One region of the Streptomyces sp. NPDC001231 genome, then DNA from elsewhere that is predicted to be linked to it. Evidence: riboswitches for the same ligand, from Rfam matches in the RefSeq annotation. Region 1 holds a riboswitch; the other holds the start of a gene.

Region 1 (7,178 bases):
GGCGGCGAGGGCCGCGCCGACCACGTAGATCGGCAGTGAGCGCAGGGCCGCGATCTGGAGCAGGAACCCGAGGCCGTCCAGGCCCAGGCCCGCCAGGTACCGCCACTGCCGCACCGCGCGCAGCAGCAGCGCCGCGTCCCCGCCCCCGCCGGTGTCCGCCGCGGCGCGCGCGGCGATGGCCTGGAGCACCGTCGCCGTGCCGAAACACACCGCCGCACCGAGCGCGCACACCATTCCGAAGAGCACGAAGCGACTCTAGGGGAGCGGTGGATCCGCGCGCCGCCCGATCCGGCCGCACGCACCACCCGCTCCGGCCGGGCTCCGAGTCACCCCGCTACGCGCCGAGCACCGCCCGCAGCTGGGACAGTCCCCAGTCCAGGTCCTCCTCGCCGATCACCAGCGGCGGGGCGATCCGGATCGTCGAGGTGTGGGTGTCCTTCACCAGGACGCCCCGGTCCATCAGCTTCCGGGCGACCTCCCGCCCGGTACCCAGCGAACGGTCGACGTCCACGCCCGCCCACAGCCCGCGTCCGCGCACCGCCCGCACCCGGCCCGTGTCGGCCAGCCGCTCCAGCTCGCGGTGCAGATGCTCGCCCAGCTCCGCGGCCCGTGCCTGGAACTCGCCCGAGCGCAGGATCGCGATCACCTCCAGCGCCACCGCGCACGCCAAAGGGTTCCCGCCGAACGTCGACCCGTGCTCGCCCGGCCGGAACACGCCGAGCACCTCCCGCGAGGACACCACCGCCGACACCGGCACGATCCCGCCGCCCAGCGCCTTCCCGAGCACGTACACATCCGGCACCACCCCCTCGTGCTCGCACGCGAAGGTACGGCCGGTGCGCCCGAGCCCCGACTGGATCTCGTCGGCGACGAACAACACGTTCCGCTCCCGTGTCAGCTCCCGCACCGCCGGCAGATAACCGGCCGGCGGCACCAGCACCCCCGCCTCGCCCTGGATCGGCTCCAGCAGCACGGCGACCGTGTTCTCCGTCATCGCCGACCGCATCGCCGTGAGGTCCCCGTACGGCACGATCTCGAAACCCGGCGTGTACGGCCCGAAGTCCGCCCTGGCCTGCGGGTCGGTGGAGAAGCTGATGACCGTCGTCGTCCGGCCGTGGAAGTTGTTGCCCGCGACCACGATCTTCGCCATCTCCGCGGGCACGCCCTTGACCCGGTAGCCCCACTTCCGGGCCGTCTTCACCGCCGTCTCCACCGCCTCGGTGCCCGTGTTCATCGGCAGTACCGACTCCATGCCGCACAGCTCCGCCAGCTGTTCGCAGAACGCCGCGAACCGGTCGTGGTGGAAGGCCCGCGAGGTCAGTGTCACCCGCTCCATCTGCGCCTTGGCCGCCTCGATCAGCCGCCGGTTGCGGTGCCCGAAGTTCAGCGCCGAGTAGCCGGCCAGCAGATCGAGGTACCGGCGGCCCTCCACGTCCGTCATCCACGCGCCCTCCGCCGTGGCGATCACCACGGGCAGCGGGTGGTAGATGTATGCGCTGTGGGCGTCGGCGGTGGCGATGAGGTCTTCCGTGGCGGTCACGGCGGCTCCCGAGGACGAGGGTCGCCTCCCGGGAAGGGGAGGTTGTCCTCCTTCCTATCCTCGCTCGCATGGCGGACGCGGGAACTGCGCCGTGGGGTGCGCCCGGTAGGCTGACGACGGGCCGTGACTGGCGCGCTGGGATGGGACCGACCATCAGGGAGCGGCCCGAGCGGAAAGTGTGCCGTGCGCCTGGGCCGTAACGTGAACGTCGACGCCACGTCCGGAGGTCCCGATGCCTGAGAACACCGCGCCCCTGTCCAACGAGTCCACCGCCTTCCGCGCCGCCCTCGACGTGATCCGCGCCGTCGAGCCGCGCGTGGCCGACGCCATCGGCCAGGAGGTCGCCGACCAGCGCGAGATGCTCAAGCTGATCGCCTCCGAGAACTACGCCTCCCCGGCCACCCTGCTGGCCATGGGCAACTGGTTCAGCGACAAGTACGCCGAGGGCACCATCGGCCGCCGCTTCTACGCCGGCTGCCGCAACGTCGACACCGTCGAGTCGTTGGCCGCCGAGCACGCCAAGGAACTCTTCGGCGCCCGTCACGCCTACGTCCAGCCGCACTCCGGCATCGACGCCAACCTCGTCGCCTTCTGGGCCGTCCTCGCCCAGCGCGTGGAGGCCCCCGCACTGGAGAAGGCCGGGGTCCGCCAGGTCAACGACCTCTCCGAGGCGGACTGGGCCGAACTGCGCCAGGCCTTCGGCAACCAGCGCATGCTCGGCATGTCCCTGGACGCCGGCGGACACCTCACCCACGGCTTCCGCCCGAACATCTCCGGAAAGATGTTCGATCAGCGCTCCTACGGCACCGACCCGGCCACCGGCCTCCTCGACTACGAGGCCCTGCGCGCCTCCGCCCGCGAGTTCAAGCCGCTGATCATCGTCGCCGGCTACTCCGCCTACCCGCGCCTGGTGAACTTCCGCATCATGCGCGAGATCGCCGACGAGGTAGGCGCCACGCTCATGGTCGACATGGCCCACTTCGCGGGCCTGGTCGCCGGCAAGGTTCTCACCGGCGACTTCGACCCGGTCCCGCACGCGCAGATCGTCACCACCACCACCCACAAGTCCCTGCGCGGCCCCCGCGGCGGCATGGTCCTGTGCGACGACTCCCTCAAGGACCAGGTCGACCGGGGCTGCCCGATGGTCCTCGGCGGCCCCCTTCCGCACGTCATGGCCGCCAAGGCGGTCGCCCTGGCCGAGGCCCGGCAGCCCTCCTTCCAGGACTACGCCCAGCGCATCGTCGACAACTCCCGCGCCCTGGCCGAGGGCCTGACGCGCCGCGGTGCCACCCTCGTCACCGGCGGCACCGACAACCACCTCAACCTGATCGACGTCGCCTCCTCCTACGGCCTCACCGGCCGTCAGGCCGAGGCCGCCCTGCTCGAGTCCGGCATCGTCACCAACCGCAACGCGATCCCGGCCGACCCCAACGGCGCCTGGTACACCTCCGGCATCCGCATCGGCACCCCCGCGCTGACCACCCGTGGTCTGGGCATCGCCGAGATGGACGAGGTCGCCGGCCTGATCGACCGCGTCCTGACGGCCACCGAGCCCGGCACCACCGGCAAGGGCACCCCGTCCAAGGCCCAGCACGTCCTCGACCCGAAGATCGCGGACGAGATCTCCCACCGGGCCACGGACCTCGTGGCGGGCTTCCCCCTCTACCCGGAGATCGACCTCGGCTGACCCGTCCCCGCACGGGACTCACACGGCACAGGGCTCGCAGGGCTCGTAGGACTCGCAGGGCACATGGCTCACAGGTCGATCAGCTCCTGACGTGGTTCCTCCCGCGGCGGCCCGGCACCGCGCCGGGCCGCCGCGCGGCATATCAGCAGCGTGCCGCCGGCCCCGCGGCCAGCCCGCCGGCCGCCCACCACAAGTGTTCACCCCGGCCGCCCGGAGTGCTGCCGGACGGCGCACCGTCCGTGTCGTCCAGCAGCCCCGTGGGGGCCAGCCGTTCGTACAGGTCCCGCGGCGCCCGGTGCCAGCGGATGTCGTCGTCCTCCACGTCCGGGGCCAGGTCCGAGCGCACCCACGGTGTGCCGTCCTCCGCCACGATCACCTGATCCTGCCGCTCCACGGCCACATCCCCTCCCGGCGGCCTGCTCGTCACCGGCCATCCCCCGACCCCGGTCAGCCCCCACACCACGGTCACCCGCACCCCTGGATGCCGCCCCCGCGCCCAGGTGTCCGGCACCGGCTCCGTCCCCGTGTACGCCGGGCGCAGCAACTCCCGGAGCAGGGCGAAGTCGCGATCGCCCAGGTGCAACGCCCGGGTCCGCCCCGAGCCGCCCGCGACGACCAGGGCCACATCGGGCGCACGCGGCGCACCGCCCCCGTCCGAGGCCGCCGCGACCGGCGGCACCCCGCACAGCAGCACCCCCACTCCGACCACCGTCACCGGCAGCACCGAGATCAGCCATGGCGCCGAGCGCCCGCCGCGCAGTGCCATCCGACCGCCCCCTTCCGTTCTCCCACGCACGTGTCTCGTCCTCGGCACGCGCCCTACACGTCCCGCAGTTCCTGCCGGGGCCCCGGGTCCCGCTCCCGCCGCAGGCGGTCGAGCGGAAGCCTCGAGGCGAAGGGCCGCAGCACCAGCGCGAGCACCGCCCCGCCTGCCGCTCCCGGTATCGCCCACCACCAGTCGGTGCCATCGCCACCCGCGGCCGGCACACTCACCCGCACCGTCTGCGTCCCCTCGTCCGCGTCGGGACCGGTGGTGTCCGGCGTGGCCGTCTCCGCCTGCCACGGCGCCGGGAAGATACCGGTGTACCCCTGGCCCGAGGCCGAGGCCTTGCCCATCACGCCCAGCTTCGTGAGCAGGGCACGCAGCCGGGCCGGCTGCTCGGCGCGGTGCCAGTACCCGTTCGTGGACTCGGGCACGTTCGCCGCCGTGTGGATCCAGACGGCGCTTTCGCCGGTCACCGGGAAGACCCGGTCGAGTCGCCACGGTGATATGTCGTGCGCCAGCCAGGTCACGTTGATCTGCCGGGCATGGACCAGGTCGGCCTCGGGCGGTTTGTCGCGGCTGCCCGAGCCCGCCGGGCCCAGGAGGCTCTCCAACTGCCCATACTCCTTCGCGGAGTAGTACAGCGCGCCGGCCTCCCCGCTCTGCGGCGAGGTCACCAGCACGCTGGTCGGACCGCCCGCCGCAGCGGAGGACGCGCCCCACACCATCACGGCGAGCACCGTCGTCAACGCGCCCATGAGCGCGGTCAGTTCACGAACCCTCCACCTGCCCATCCGAACCCCCACCGGCCGAATCCGGCGCGGCCCGCCCCGGGCCGCGCATCACTTCTGGTACACCGCCCGGCCCGCCCGGGTTCCCACCCCGCGTCACCGACCTGTCCGGTCACGCTCACCTAGGGCGAAGGCCGCCCGGAAGTCCCGGACTCCAGCACGTCCGACCGGGCGATCCGCGTCGCGCGCGCCTTCGACGCCACTCCCTCCAGCCGGAGCGTCACGGCGTCGTCGCCCCTCCCGCGCATCCACAGCAGGGTCGGACCGGCGGTGCGCTCGCTCCGGGTGAAGCGGTGGCCGTCGGCGTCCATCAGCCAGAAGCCGAGCAGATGCGGTCTCGGGAACCACAGGGCGGTGTCCTGAACGCCATCGGCCGACGTCGTGTGCAGCGGGATCCACTCCGGTGGTTCCCGCAGGCTCTTGACGAAGCTGACGTCCAGCCGCTCCGGGAACTCGTCGAGCCGTATCGTCCGTCCCTGTTCGTGCCAGCACAGGGTCACCAGGAACCGCCCCCGCGGCTCGGCGGTCACCGTCACCGCGTCCGGCACGCCGAGCGCGTCCGGCACCAGGGGCTCGAAACCGGCCTGCCGCCGGGCCTGCTCCAGGGACAGCGAGCGGCCGCAGCCGGGTACCTCGGCGCCGGGTGAGGGCACCGCCGACGGGTCGTACCGCACCTCGACGCCGGCGAAGCCGAACCAGTCGAGGACCGCCGCCCGCACCGGGGGAGTGAGCGCGAGGACCGTCAGCAGACCGCACAGGGCCGCCGTCAGCGAACGCCATCGCGTCCGCGTCCAGCGCCGCACCGCCCGCAGCCGCTCACCGGCACCCGCCGGCTCGGCCACCGGTACCGGCACCTGATCGGCCAGTATCTGCTGAAGCACCCGCTCCACCATCGACTCGGGTCCCGTCGCCGGACCCGCCGCCCCGGGCGCGTCCAGCGACCGCCCGAGCGCCCGCAGCTCCTCCGGCAGCCCGGGGACCCCCGCCCCCTCCTGTTCACGCACGCTCCTCACCTCCTTCCCGGGACCGGACGTCCGGCAGCAGCCGGCCCAGCTTGCGCAGGGCGCGGTTGAGACGGGACTTCACCGTGCCGCGGGGCCAGCCCAGGGCCTGGGCGGTCTCCGACTCCTCCATCTCCAGCAGATAGCGGTAGGTGACGACCAGACGGTGCTCCTCGCTCAGCTGTTCCAGCGCGGCCAGCAGGGCGGCGCGGCGCTCCGCGCGCAGCGTCGCCACCGCGGGGTCCGCCGACTCCGGTATCAGCGGCTCGGCCTCCACGAACGCCGCCTCCCGGCCGGCGAGCGTGCGCCGCCGGGCCGCGGCGCGCACTGTGTTCCTCGTCTCATTGGCGACGATCGACAGCAGCCACGGCTTGAAGGCCGAGCCGTCCCTGAACCGGCCCAGGGCGCAGTACGCCTTGACGAAGGCCTGCTGCACCACGTCCTCCGCGTCCGCCCCCGCCCCGAGCGCGGTGGCCGCCCTGAGCGCGATGCCCGTATGGGCCCGCACCAGCTCCGCGTACGCCTCCGGCTCTCCGGCGCGTACGCGTGCGATCACCGCGGCCTCATCGACGATGCGGCCCCCCTCCCGCGTTCTCACACCCTTGTTACACCGCGCGGGACGATTCGGTTCCCACCTGTTTCCGGCCGGTTCCGGATCGGGCCCCCGTACCTGAGAGAATGGTGAGCATGGCGACTGACCGACCCCGCGTGCTCTCCGGAATCCAGCCCACCGCCGGATCGTTCCACCTCGGCAACTACCTCGGCGCCGTCCGTCAGTGGGTGGCCCTTCAGGAGACCCACGACGCCTTCTACATGGTCGTCGACCTGCACGCGATCACGGTCCCGCAGGACCCGGCCGAGCTGCGTGCCAACACCCGGCTCGCCGCCGCCCAGCTCCTGGCCGCCGGGCTGGACCCGGCCCGCTGCACGCTGTTCGTCCAGAGCCACGTCCCCGAGCACGCCCAGCTCGCCTGGGTCATGAACTGCCTCACCGGCTTCGGCGAGGCCGGCCGCATGACCCAGTTCAAGGACAAGTCCCTCAAGCAGGGCGCCGACCGGACCTCCGTCGGCCTGTTCACGTACCCGATCCTCCAGGTCGCCGACATCCTGCTGTACCAGGCCAACGAGGTGCCGGTCGGCGAGGACCAGCGTCAGCACATCGAGCTCACCCGCGACCTCGCCGAGCGTTTCAACGGCCGCTTCGGCCAGACCTTCACCGTCCCGGGCGCGTACATCCTCAAGGAGACGGCGAAGATCTACGACCTCCAGGACCCGACGATCAAGATGAGCAAGTCGGCGTCCACGCCGAAGGGCCTCATCAATCTGCTGGACGATCCGAAGGCCACCGCCAAGAAGGTCAAGAGCGCGGTCACGGACACCGACACCGTCATCCGCT
Region 2 (7,178 bases), on a different contig from region 1:
CGGTACCGAGCGCGAGCGTGAGCGGCGCCACCAGTCCCGTGACGCCCAGTACGACCACTCCCCGCCTGCCGATGTCCCTCATAACGGCCTTGCCCCCTAGGTGCGTTCCGGCACTTCCCGACACCTAGACCCGTGGCGGGGCACATCGGTTGCAAAGCGGCGCGTGCCGAGACGAAACGGTGACACGCGCCCGGCGGTCGAGGCCGGGTCCGGGTCCGGGTCCGGGCCCGCTCAGGTGTCCCCCTCCTCCCGCTCCTCCTGAACGGCCGCGCGGAAAGCGGTGTTGACCGCGGTGAGGCCGCCGTCGACGGTCAGGGTGGTGCCGGTGATCCAGGCCGCGTCGCGGGAGGCGAGGAAGGCCACCGCGGCGGCGATGTCCTCCGGTTCGCCGACCCGGCCCAGCGGGTACAGGCCGCGGACGCGGTCGAGTTCGGCCTCCCGTCCCTCCCAGGCCGAGGTGCGGACCGTGCCCGGCACCACCAGGTTGACGCGGACGCCGCGGGAGGCGGCGTGTCCGGCGAGGGTGCGGGTGAGCGAGGCCAGCCCCGCCTTCGCCGCGCTGTAGCCGTGGTTGCCGAAGTCCTGGACGCCGTTGACCGAGCCGATGCTGACGATCGCTCCCCTGCCGCCCGCCGCCAGGTGGGGCAGGGCGGCGCGGCAGCAGCGGTAGGCACCGGTCAGGGTGATGTCGAGGTCGCGGGCCCACACCGCTTCCGGGTCGTCCTCGAACAAGGGGGTGTCGGGCGTGCAGTGGGCCGCGCAGTTGACCAGGACGTCGAGGGATCCGAAGACCTGGACGGCCAGGTCCACGGCCGCCTGGACCGCGTCCCGGTCCGCGACGTCCAACGCGTGCGCCCGCGCCGTGAGTCCGCGCTCACGCAGCGCCGCCGCCGTGTGCTCCGCCACGTCCCCGTCCAGGTCGGTGACCAGGACCCCGGCCCCCTCCTCGGCCAGCCTGCGCGCGGTGGCAGCGCCGATGCCCCGGCCCGCGCCGGTGATGAGAACCCCGTGTCCGTCGAACCGCCCACTGTCCGTCATGCGCCGAACCTACTTCCCCGAAGGGCCTCTCGGGCAGTCGGCGCGCAGCATCTCGTCGCTCCCGCGACCACCGCAACTCCCCACGCCCGTCCACGTCGTGGCCGGCGGGCCGGGAGATGCGACGCCGTGGTCGGAGCGGGGCCCGGTCAGCGGTAGCCGGTCGGGTCGGCGGGCCGGCCGGCGTCCTGGACCTCGACGAGGTACCGCCAGGCGTCGGGGCGGCTGCCGTCCAGGTCGGTGAAGCCGTAGTCCTGGGCGAGCCCGCCGCTGGAGAGGGAACGGCCGTTCCAGCGGGCCGCGTCCGGGTCCGCGGCCAGGGCGGCCACGGCGCGGCCCACATAGCGCGGGGTCTCGGAGATGGCGAAGTGCGGGACGCGGTCCAGGGCTTCGCGCCAGTTGTCCTCCCGGACCCCGAAGTGGTCGAGCATCAGCTCCGAGCGCAGCCAGCCGGGGGTGAGGGCCACCGCCGTGGCGCCGCGCGGGCCGAGTTCGTGGCCGAGTGCGAAGGCCATGCGCAGGACGGATGCCTTGGCGAGGTCGTAGAAGAAGTTGACGCGGTAGGTGTCCCGGTTGTACTCGGCGGTGCCGTCGGTCATCTCCACCACCAGGCCACCGGGGTGACGCAGCAGCAGTGGCAGGGCGTGATGGCTGGTGATCGCGTGTGTCTCCACCGCGAGCCGGAGCAGCCGCAGCCCCTTGTCGAGGTCGTGCTCCCACACCGGGGTGTCCCACGCGAAGAGGTGCTCCGCGCCCCAGATGTCGTTGACGAGGACGTCGAGACGGTCCTGCTCGCGCGCGATGCGGTCCACCAGGGCGCGGACCTGGCCGGGCTCCAGATGGTCGGCCGGTACGGCGATGCCGTGGCCGCCGGCCTCGGTGACCAGGTCGGCGGTGTCCTCGATGGTCTCGGGGCGGTCGTACTCCGAGCGGCGGGCGCGGGTGGTGCGTCCGGTGACGTAGACGGTGGCGCCGGCCGCGCCGAGCTCCACCGCGATTCCCCGTCCCGCTCCCCGCGTCGCCCCCGCGACCAGCGCGACCTTGCCTTCCAGTGGGCCCGGCATGTCCGACCTCCCGATGCGTCTTCCGTCGATGCCGTCATCGAGAGTGCCGGGGAAACCGGACACCTTCTGTCGCCTTTCGGCGCGGGAATCGGTGAAACGCGGGCGGGCCGCACGAGCGCCTTCCGGTCTCGTGCGGCCCGCCACCCGGGCTCCCGGCCCGGTTCTCCCGCGTCAGTGCCCGCGGGCGATCCACTCCTCCAGGTGCGGGGCCTCGGCGCCGATGGTGGTCGCGTCGCCGTGGCCGGTGAGGACCTTCGTCTCGGGCGGCAGTGTCAGCAGACGGTCGCGGATCGAGTCGATGATCGTCGGGAAGTGGGAGTAGGAACGGCCGGTGGCACCGGGACCGCCCTGGAAGAGCGTGTCGCCGGTGAAGACCACGCCGAGTCCGGGGTCGTACAGGCAGATCGCGCCCGGGGCGTGGCCGGGCGTGTGCAGGACCTTCAGGTCGGCGCCGGCCGCCTCGATGACCTGGCCGTCGACCAGGTGCTCGTCGGGGTCCCGGTTCGGGTGGGTCATCTTCCACAGCGGCAGGTCGTCGGCGTGCAGCCAGATCGTCGCGCCGGTGAGGTCGGCGAGCGCCGGGGCGGCGTTGACGTGGTCGTTGTGGGCGTGGGTGCACACGATGGCGGTCAGCCGGCGGTCGCCGACCGCGGCGGCGATGGCCTCGGCGTCGTGGGCGGCGTCGATGACGACGGCCTCATGGTCGTCGCCGACGATCCACACGTTGTTGTCGACGTCCCAGGTGCCACCGTCGAGCGTGAACTGCCCGGAGGTGACGAGGCGTTCGATACGGGCGGCCATCAGAGCACCACCACCGAGCGCAGCACGTCGCCGTGGTGCATCCGCTCGAACGCCTTCTCCACCTCGTCCAGTTGGATGGTCTCGGTGACGAACTTGTCCAGCGGCAGGCGTCCTTGCAGGTGCAGGTCGATGAGCATCGGGAAGTCCCGGGAGGGCAGGCAGTCGCCGTACCAGCTCGACTTCAGCGCCCCGCCGCGTCCGAAGACGTCCAGCAGCGGCAGTTCCAGCTTCATCTCCGGGGTCGGCACGCCGACCAGGACGACCGTGCCTGCCAGGTCACGGGCGTAGAAGGCCTGCCGGTACGTCTCGGGGCGGCCGACCGCCTCGATGACGACATCGGCGCCGAAGCCGCCGGTCAGCTCGCGGATGGCCTCGACCGGGTCGTTCTCCTTGGAGTTGACCGTGTGCGTGGCGCCCATGGTGCGGGCGGTCTCCAGCTTGCGGTCGTCGATGTCGACGGCGATGACCTTCGCCGCGCCCGCCAGGTACGCACCGGCGATCGCCGCGTCGCCGACACCGCCGCAGCCGATGACGGCGACCGAGTCGCCGCGGCCGACGTTGCCGGTGTTGATCGCCGCGCCGATGCCGGCCATCACGCCGCAGCCCAGCAGCCCGGCCACCGCCGGGGAGACCGACGGGTCGACCTTGGTGCACTGACCGGCCGCCACCAGGGTCTTCTCGGCGAACGCGCCGATCCCCAGCGCCGGGGAGAGTTCGGTGCCGTCGGTCAGGGTCATCCGCTGCCGCGCGTTGTGGGTGTCGAAGCAGTACCAGGGCCGCCCGCGCAGACAGGCACGGCACTTGCCGCACACGGCCCGCCAGTTGAGGATGACGAAGTCCCCGGGCGCGACGTCGGTGACGTCGTCGCCGACCGACTCCACGACGCCCGCGGCCTCGTGGCCGAGGAGGAACGGGAACTCGTCGTTGATTCCGCCCTGCTTGTAGTGCAGGTCGGTGTGGCAGACGCCGCAGGCCTGGATCCGCACGACGGCCTCTCCCGGCCCCGGATCCGGCACGACGATCGTCTCGACCCGCACCGGTTCGTTCTTGCCGGGTGCGATCACGCCGCGCACTTCCTGCGCCATGGTGGTGGTCCCTTCCGTCGAGCGGTGTACGTCCCCCGACCCTACGTCCGACTGATCGGTAAGGGACACCGAGGGGCCTCTGATCTGCGGGGACGGGCGGGGCGCGGGGGCCCGGCCCGCGGGGCGGAGGATCAGTGCTGGATGGGGGGAACCGGCCCGAAGACCGGCGAGACCAGGCCGGTGACCTGGCTCAGCCGGCCCACCTGGTTGAGATCGCGTACGCGGTCGGCCCCGGAGAGCTGTTCACAGACCGTGGGCAGTTCGGCCCGGTGGTCGGCCGGGACGCCGGTCCCGGGGAGCGAGCCGAGCAGGCCGAGGGGCTGGAGCCCGCCGACGGACGGGGCGCCCGCGGCGCTCGCGGGCAGCGCGGTCAGGCCCGTGACCGAGACGGCGAGTCCGACGGCGGCGACGATGCGGCGAGTGCGGATCATGCCCTCGGCAACACCGTCCGGGCCCGCCCGGACACGGGCCCGCGGCCGCGCTCACCCGTCAGGCTCAGCGCCCGGACCGGGCTTGCCGCGCCCGCCGGGGCGGAGGAGTCTCGAACTGTGAGGCCCGCCGCGGCCCGTCCCTCCCAAGGGTCGCGGCCCTTGCAGGAGGTCCCGTCATGTCCACCTCGGCAAGCCCCGCTTTCGACACCGACACGCTCCGCCGCGGCATCGAAGGAGACACGGCGGACACGCTGCTGTCGCTCTACACGGACGACGCGGAGATCCGCATCGTGGACCGCGACACCCAGCCCAGCAACCCCAAGGTCCTGCACGGCCGGGACGAGATCGCCACGATGCTCCAGGACGTCTACGGCCGCGACATGACGCACCGGCTGGAGCAGTGCGTCGTGCAGGGCGACCATGCGGCGTACGTGGAGTCCTGCCAGTACGCGGACGGCGGCCGTGTCCTCGCGGAGTCCATGGTCTCGTTGCGCGACGGCAGGATCGCCGAGCAGATACTGATCCAGGCATGGGACGAATAGGCAGGAGAGCCGCGAGGTTCCAGGTCAGCTCCCGTCTGACCTGGACCTTCTCGGCCCGCGCCGGCCTGGGCCGGCCCCACTCGGCCCGGTCGCGCCGGCCGGGGCCCGCGACCGCGGTGTCCCGCCTGGCGTCCGCCGCGCTGGTCCGCTCGCTGCTGCGGGCGGCGCGGCCGCGTCCGGACCGTACGGCGTTGCGCGGCCTTCGACCGCGGCGGGCCGTGTCGGTTAGGGTGAGGCGGGGCCGTGACTGGCGCTGAGGTGGAGCACCACCGGGGAGCGGCCCACGCAGAGTCGTGAGCCGCGCGCCTGGGCAATTCCCCGAACGCCCAGGAGTGGACCATGTCCCAGGCCCGTCCGATGGACGGCACCGCGCTCGCCCGCCGTGTCGTCGAGGAGACCGCGCGGAAGGCCGCCGCACTCACCGAGCGCACCGGTACGACGCCCTGTCTGGCGACGGTGCTGGTCGGTGAGGACCCCGCCTCCGTCACCTACGTACGGATGAAGCAGAACCGCTGCCGCAAGGCCGGTATCGACTCCCGCCATGTGGCACTGCCGGCCGCGACCACCACCGAGGAACTCGTCGACACGCTGCGGTCGCTGTCCAAGGATCCCGCCGTGCACGGCATCCTGCTCCAGCACCCCGTCGGCGAGCACATCGACGAGCGGGCCGCGTTCGAGGCGATCGCGCCCGAGAAGGACGTCGACGGGGTCACCTGCGCCTCGTTCGCGGCGATGAGCTTCGGTCTGCCGGGGTTCGTGTCCTGCACGCCCGGCGGCATCCTGCGGCTGCTGGACGCGTACGACGTCGAGCTGCGCGGCCGGCGTGCCGTCGTGGTGGGCCGCAGCGCGATCCTCGGCAAGCCCGTGGGGATGCTGCTGCTCGCGCGGGACGCGACGGTGACGTACTGCCACTCGCGGACCGCGGACCTACCGGCCGCCGTGCGTGAGGCGGACGTCGTGGTCGCCGCGGTGGGCCGGCCCCGGCTCATCCGCGGCGAGGACGTCAAGCCCGGCGCCGTGGTGATCGACGCGGGCTACAACCCGGGCAACGTCGGCGACGTCGACTTCGACTCCGCCGTGGCGCGGGCCTCGCTGATCACCCCGGTGCCCGGTGGGGTGGGCCCGATGACGATCGCCACACTGCTGGAGCAGACCGTGACGGCCGCCGCCCGGCAGCTCGGGGTGTGACCGGCGTACCGGGGCCGGAACAGGGGTGCGACACCCCTCGGGTCGTTCACGGGCGGCGGGCGGCCGCGCGGCCATACTGACCGTCGTGCGCGTAGCGATCATGACGGCGGGATCCCGGGGCGACGTCGCCCCCTTCACCGGACTGGGGCACGGCCTGGCTCTCGCGGGTCACGAGGTCACCCTGGTCACGCACGGATGCTTCGAACCGCTGGTCGCGGGCTCGGGCCTCGGCTTCCACCCGCTGCCGGTGGACCCGCGGGCCGAGTTGGAGTCCTCGCGCGGCCGGGGACTCCACCGCAGCGCCTCCGGCACGGGCAAGGTGCTGCGGGCCGTGGGGCTGGTGCGGGCGGCCATCGCCCGGATGACGGACGATCTGATCGCGGCGGCCGAGAAGAGCGACGTACTGCTGCTCGCCGGCTCGCTCGGGCCGGTCGGGCACGCCATCGCCGAGGCGATGAACCTGCCCAGTATTGGCGCCCATCTGCAACCCCTCTCCCCCACAAGGGAGTTCGCGCCTCCGCTGCTGGGCGGCGGTCACTGGGGCGGAACTGCGAACCGCCTCGCCGGACATGGAGTGAACCTGGCCGTGGAACGGGTCTTCTCGGCGGCCGTACCCGCCGTGCGGACCCGGCTGGGGCTGCCGCCCGCCCGCGCGGGCACCGGCCGCCGCATCCGCCGGGGGCAGCGCCGGCCGGTGTACCACGGCTTCAGCCCGCTCGTGGTGCCCAGGCCCCACGACTGGCGCAGTGGGCTCCAGGTGTGCGGGTACTGGTGGCCGTACGACCGTTACACCCAACTCCCCGACGGCCTGTGGGACTTCCTCGACGCGGGCCCTCCGCCGGTCTACGTGGGGCTGGGCAGCGCCACCGTGCCCGACCCCGGGCGGCTCAGCGACACCATCGTGCGCGCGCTGCGCCGGGCCGGACTGCGCGGTGTGGTCCAGCGGGGCTGGGCCGGGCTGGAGGCGTCCGGCGAGGACATGCTGACCATCGGCGAGGTCCCGCACTCGGCCCTGTTCCCGCGGCTGGCGGG

Evidence for each region. Region 1 has a riboswitch for ZMP and ZTP ahead of ACFY3J_RS35840 (glycine hydroxymethyltransferase). Riboswitches for the same ligand answer to the same signal wherever they lie in the genome.
Region 2: linked by a shared signal. The riboswitch ahead of ACFY3J_RS05930 (bifunctional 5,10-methylenetetrahydrofolate dehydrogenase/5,10-methenyltetrahydrofolate cyclohydrolase) and the one ahead of ACFY3J_RS35840 (glycine hydroxymethyltransferase) in region 1 are both predicted to bind ZMP and ZTP.

The regions. Positions count from the first base shown of each region.
Region 1 covers NZ_JBIAXS010000045.1:19,306-26,483, forward strand. Annotated here, with positions in the region: gene ACFY3J_RS35830 (hypothetical protein) at 1-234, opposite strand, end outside; gene rocD (ornithine--oxo-acid transaminase) at 335-1,540, opposite strand; ZMP/ZTP riboswitch at 1,654-1,742, shown strand; gene ACFY3J_RS35840 (glycine hydroxymethyltransferase) at 1,773-3,227, shown strand; partial or broken gene ACFY3J_RS35845 (hypothetical protein) at 3,296-3,993, opposite strand; gene ACFY3J_RS35850 (hypothetical protein) at 4,047-4,784, opposite strand; gene ACFY3J_RS35855 (hypothetical protein) at 4,904-5,785, opposite strand; gene ACFY3J_RS35860 (RNA polymerase sigma factor) at 5,778-6,338, opposite strand; gene trpS (tryptophan--tRNA ligase) at 6,470-7,178, shown strand, end outside.
Region 2 covers NZ_JBIAXS010000003.1:304,677-311,854, reverse strand. Annotated here, with positions in the region: gene ACFY3J_RS05965 (L,D-transpeptidase family protein) at 1-82, opposite strand, end outside; gene ACFY3J_RS05960 (SDR family NAD(P)-dependent oxidoreductase) at 232-1,038, opposite strand; gene ACFY3J_RS05955 (SDR family oxidoreductase) at 1,185-2,099, opposite strand; gene ACFY3J_RS05950 (MBL fold metallo-hydrolase) at 2,271-2,900, opposite strand; gene ACFY3J_RS05945 (S-(hydroxymethyl)mycothiol dehydrogenase) at 2,900-3,985, opposite strand; gene ACFY3J_RS05940 (hypothetical protein) at 4,117-4,416, opposite strand; gene ACFY3J_RS05935 (nuclear transport factor 2 family protein) at 4,593-4,958, shown strand; ZMP/ZTP riboswitch at 5,192-5,277, shown strand; gene ACFY3J_RS05930 (bifunctional 5,10-methylenetetrahydrofolate dehydrogenase/5,10-methenyltetrahydrofolate cyclohydrolase) at 5,298-6,146, shown strand; gene ACFY3J_RS05925 (glycosyltransferase) at 6,247-7,178, shown strand, end outside.